DNA from 2 places in the Streptomyces sp. NPDC101160 genome. Region 2 is predicted to be linked to the other one. Evidence: riboswitches for the same ligand, from Rfam matches in the RefSeq annotation. Region 2 holds a riboswitch; the other holds the start of a gene.
The links. Region 2 has a riboswitch for glycine ahead of gcvT (glycine cleavage system aminomethyltransferase GcvT). Riboswitches for the same ligand answer to the same signal wherever they lie in the genome.

Region 1: it holds a riboswitch for glycine, as region 2 does, so the genes downstream of both, gcvP (aminomethyl-transferring glycine dehydrogenase) here and gcvT (glycine cleavage system aminomethyltransferase GcvT) in region 2, are expected to answer to the same signal.

The regions. Positions count from the first base shown of each region.
Region 1 covers NZ_JBIWPJ010000001.1:1,243,756-1,246,199, forward strand. The annotation lists gene gcvP (aminomethyl-transferring glycine dehydrogenase) at 1-974, opposite strand, end outside; glycine riboswitch at 1,161-1,259, opposite strand; gene ACIRSU_RS05505 (PRC-barrel domain-containing protein) at 1,374-1,748, shown strand; gene ACIRSU_RS05510 (DNA polymerase IV) at 1,924-2,444, opposite strand, start outside.
Region 2 covers NZ_JBIWPJ010000004.1:271,942-274,385, reverse strand. The annotation lists gene gcvT (glycine cleavage system aminomethyltransferase GcvT) at 1-900, opposite strand, end outside; glycine riboswitch at 1,059-1,157, opposite strand; gene ACIRSU_RS14285 (AAA family ATPase) at 1,312-1,971, shown strand; gene ACIRSU_RS14280 (enhanced serine sensitivity protein SseB) at 2,080-2,444, shown strand, end outside.

The DNA of each region.
Region 1 (2,444 bases), on a different contig from region 2:
TGCAGGGCCAGGCGGTACGCCTTGTTGCCGTCGGCGTCGACGGAGACGCCGACCAGGCGGCCGGGCAGCGAGCGGGCGTGCTTGTCCTGGACGGCCATGAAGCCGGCGTGCGGGCCGCCGAAGCCGAGCGGGACGCCGAAGCGCTGGGTCGTGCCGACGGCGATGTCGGCGCCGAGGGAGCCCGGCGAGGCGAGCACGGTGAGCGCGAGCAGGTCGGCGGCGACGGTGACGATCGCGCCGAGCTCGTGGGCCTGGTCGATGACCGGCTTGATGTCGCGGATGGCACCGGAGGCGCCCGGGTACTGGAGGAGCACACCGAAGACACCGCGCTCGGCGACCTCGGCCGGGATGCCGGCGGACAGGTCGGCGACGACGACCTCGACGCCGGTGGGCTCGGCGCGGGTCTCGATGACGGCGATGGTCTGCGGCAGGGCGTCGGCGTCGATCAGGTAGACCCCGCCCTTGACCTTGCCGACACGCCGGGAGAGCGCCATGGCCTCGGCGGCCGCGGTGCCCTCGTCGAGCAGCGAGGCGCCGGAGGTGGGCAGACCGGTGAGGTCGGCGACCATGGTCTGGAAGTTGAGCAGCGCCTCCAGACGGCCCTGCGAGATCTCCGGCTGGTACGGCGTGTAGGCCGTGTACCAGGCGGGGTTCTCCATCACGTTCCGCAGGATCACCGGCGGGGTGAAGGTGCCGTAGTAGCCGAGGCCGATCATCGGGGCGAGGACCTGGTTGCGGTCCGCGAGGGCGCGCAGCTCGGCCAGGACCTCGGCCTCGGTGCGGGCGGCCGGCAGCGCGAGCGCCTCGGCGTTCTTGATGACGTCCGGCACGGCGGCGGCCGTGAGCTCGTCCAGAGAGCCGTAACCGACCTGGGCGAGCATCTTGGCCCGCGCCTCGGCGTCGGGTCCGATGTGCCGCTGCTCGAAGGGAATGCCCTGCTCGAGCTCGGAAAGCGGAATGCGGTTGGCGGTCATGCTGCGGGGGCCTCCTGGTCGTCACGACCTGCGAGGGGCACCACGGCGCGGGTGCCCGGACGGCCTCCCCCTCTGTCATCAAAACCTGAGAGCTTCACCGGCCTGCCACGCGGAGCGGGGCGAGCCGGCTTTCACCGTCGGTGAGAGCGGATGCCGTCCGACGCCCGCACTGCTTTCCAGAGTGACCTCGTCCGCGCGGTACGGGGGCCTGAGAGATTCCGGGGAGGATTTGCTCCTTCGGCGCCTCCGAAAGGATTCTCCGGAGGACTCTCCCGCGCGGGGTCGACAGCCACAGCCAGCCTACCAGCGCGGATCCTTCTCCCTTCGCTCAAGTGGCCGACATCCCAGATGTGCACTTTCGTAGTGCTTGTAGAGGATTTGCGACCAGTTGGAGGGACCGTGCAGACCGACATCGATCCGCGCAGCCTGATCGGCCGCAAGGCGTTCGACCGCAACGGACACAAGATCGGCACCGTGGACGAGGTGTACCTGGACGACGCGACCGGAATCCCCGAATGGGCCGCCGTCCGCACCGGCCTCTTCAGCCGCGACGCCTTCGTCCCCCTGGAGCCGAGCGAACTCGCCCCCGACGGCCTCCACGTCCCCTACGAGCGCTCCCTCATCAAGGACGCCCCCGACTTCGGAGTGGGCCGCCACCTCTCCCCGGCGCAGGAACTCCAGCTCTACCGCCACTACAGCATGACCCTGCCCCCACCCCCGGGACCCGACGAGGACAGAAACTTCGGCAGGGTGGCGGGGCAGGAGGAGGCGTAGGGCGGAGCAAGCCGGGCTTGCTCGCGGCGCCGCGGCCGGCGACGGCGCGTGCGGCCCGCGGGAGGGCCCGCACCTCTGTGCACTCGGTTGTACGGGTGGTGTGTACGGGTGGTGCGGGTGGGCACCCCAGCCCGTACGGAGGCCGGGCGCACCCCGTACGGCCCTCACCCACGGGCTACGCCACCGCCCCGCCCTCCACCAGCGGCAACGGATCCGACGCCGCCAGCTCCGGGTCGTCCACCGCGAACGTCCGCACCCGCCCCGGCGCCGACCCCGGCTCCTCGAAGCGGACGGTGACCCGCCCGACCCCGCTGCCCTGCACCCATCCCGCCCCGTACACGGCGTGCCGCACGTCGTGCCCGGGGGACCACCGCCGCTCGGCGGTCTCGGTGGCGGTCGGCGGCGCGGCCGGCATCTCGGCGGCCGCCTCCCCCGCCGCCCCCGCCTCGGGCTCCGGCACTCCGTCCGTCTGCCCCGCCTGCTCCGCCTGCTCCGCCTGCGCGAACAGATCCTCCTGCGTGTAGTCCGCGAGCCCGCTCACCCCGACTCCCAGCAACCGCACCCCACCCGTCGTGTCGACCACGTCCAGCAGCCGCGTCGCCGCCTCCCGCACCACCACCGGGTCGTCCGTCGGCCCCCGCAGCGTCTCGGACCGGGTCAGCGTCGAGAAGTCGTACCGCCGCACCTTGAGCACGA
Region 2 (2,444 bases):
CTCGGCGATCAGGCCGACCAGCTTGCGCGGCGGGGCGGACTCGGCGCGCTCGGCGGCCTTCTCCAGGGCCTCGCGGCCGACGAAGCGGCCCTCGTTCGTGGTCTTCTCGAACTTGACGACCCGGCCCAGGCCCGCGTCGAACGGGGTGAGCGCGGTGGTCAGCTCGTGGCCGTACAGCGGCATGCCCGCCTCCAGGCGGAGCGTGTCACGGCAGGACAGGCCGCACGGGATCAGGCCGACGTCCTTGCCCGCCTCGGTGAGCGCCTGCCACACGCCCTCGGCGTGCTCCGGCTTCAGGAACAGCTCGAAGCCGTCCTCGCCGGTGTAGCCGGTGCGGGCGATCAGCGCGGGGACGCCGGCGACGGTGCCGGGCAGGCCCGCGTAGTACTTCAGGCCGTCCAGGTCGGCGTCGGTGAGGGACTTCAGGATGCCGGGGGACTCCGGGCCCTGGACGGCGATCAGGGCGTACGCGTCGCGGTCGTCGCGGACCTCGGCGTCGAATCCCTCGGAGCGGGCCACCAGGGCGTCGAGGACGACCTGGGCGTTGGAGGCGTTGGCGACGACCATGTACTCCGTCTCGCCGAGGCGGTAGACGATCAGGTCGTCGAGGATGCCGCCGTCCTCCTGGCAGATCATCGTGTAGCGCGCGCGGCCGTTGCCCACGGTCGAGATGTTGCCGACCAGGGCGTAGTCCAGGAGCTCCACGGCCTGCGGACCGGTGACCGTGATCTCGCCCATGTGGGAGAGGTCGAAGAGGCCGGCCCTGGTGCGGACGGCGTTGTGCTCGTCGCGCTCGCTGCCGTAGCGCAGCGGCATGTCCCAGCCGGCGAAGTCGGTCATGGTCGCGCCCAGCGAACGATGCAGCGCATCGAGGGCGGTCAGACGGGGGGCAGTGCTCATGGGGTGGCTCCCGGGTCCCAGGGCGTGCAGGGCACGACGTACATGACGGTGAGGACGATCCTCCCCATCTGTCATGGAACCTGAGAGGTTCACCGAGGGCATCCTCGGCTTGCACCTTGGGTGGGGACGCGACGACGCGTCCCGCTTTTCAGATCTGCCTCATCCACGCGGTACGGGGCCTGAGAGATTCAAGGGAGGTGCTTGCTCCTTCGGCGCCCGGTGCACGAGGTGCCCCGGGACTCTCCCGCGCGGATTCGAGCGGCCGGTATGCGGTTGTGCGCGCTCGTGCGAGCGCGTGGCGCGCTCATCATTGCACGGCGGGTCCGCGCGGCAAATCGCTTGCGTCTCATTACCGTTTCTTTACACTTCGTGGGCAGAGGTCCGCGCGGGACCCGACGGGGGGAGCGAGCGATGACCATCCGGCACACCAGCGCCTACGCCACGAGCGCCGGCATACCGGTCCAGCGCACCCGGCGCCGGGTGCGCCGCGGACGGCTCCTGCGCGACCTGCGCGAGCGCGGCGGACGCAGCCCGCGCGTGCTGAGCTTCGCCGCCGGCGACATCGTCGTCGTCTCCGGACTGCCCGGCGCCGGCAAGTCCACGCTGATGGGCCGCGCGGCCGACGGCCGGGCCGTCGACTCCCAGCACACCCGGGAGCGCTGGGAGGCCCGGCTGCCCCGCTTCCTGCCGTACGCCCTCTACCGCCCGCTCGCCCGGCTCGCCCACTACGCCGGCCTGCGCCGCGTCCTGCGCTCCGGCGCCGGAGTGGTCGTCCACGACTGCGGCACCCAGTCCTGGGTCCGCGGCTGGCTCGCCCGAGCGGCCCGGCGGCGCGGCGCCGCCCTCCACCTGATCCTGCTCGACGTCGACCCCGCCCTCGCGCTCGCCGGCCAGCGCTCCCGCGGCCGCGGCGTCTCCGGCTACGCCTTCGCCCGGCACCGCCGCGCCGTCGGCCGGCTGGTCCGCACGGCCGAGGCGGGCGCCCTGCCGCCCGGCTGCGCCTCCGTCACCCTGCTCGACCGGGACGCCGCGGACACCCTGCGGAAGATCGGCTTCCGGGAGGTGCCGTGACGCACTCCGCATCCCCTTTCGGTCACGGAGGCGGGTGGACGCCGTTAAGGTGCTGAACCGCACCGGCTGAACGGCACCGGGGAGCAGCGAGAAGGGGACGACGACAGCGTGGACGTGACGTGGCCGGGCAATGAGCTCGAGGAAGTACTGGCCGCCTCGCTCGGCAACGCCGCCGCCGGAGGCCGCCTGGTCGAGGTCCTCGGCCGCAGCCCCGTCTGGGTGCCCCTGCCCAACGGCGGCGGCCCCGACAGCCCCGACCTCGACCTGCCGACCCTGGAGCTCGACGGCGCGCCCTACGTGCCGGTCTTCAGCTCCGAGCAGCAGTTCCTCGCCTGCGTCGGCGACCACATGTCGTACACCGTCGCCCCCGCCGTCGAGTTCGCCCGCGGCCTGCCCCCGCAGCTCGGCATCGCCGTGAACCCCGGCGGCACCGTCGGCGTCCCGCTGCCCCCGCCCGCCGTGGCCGAGCTCTG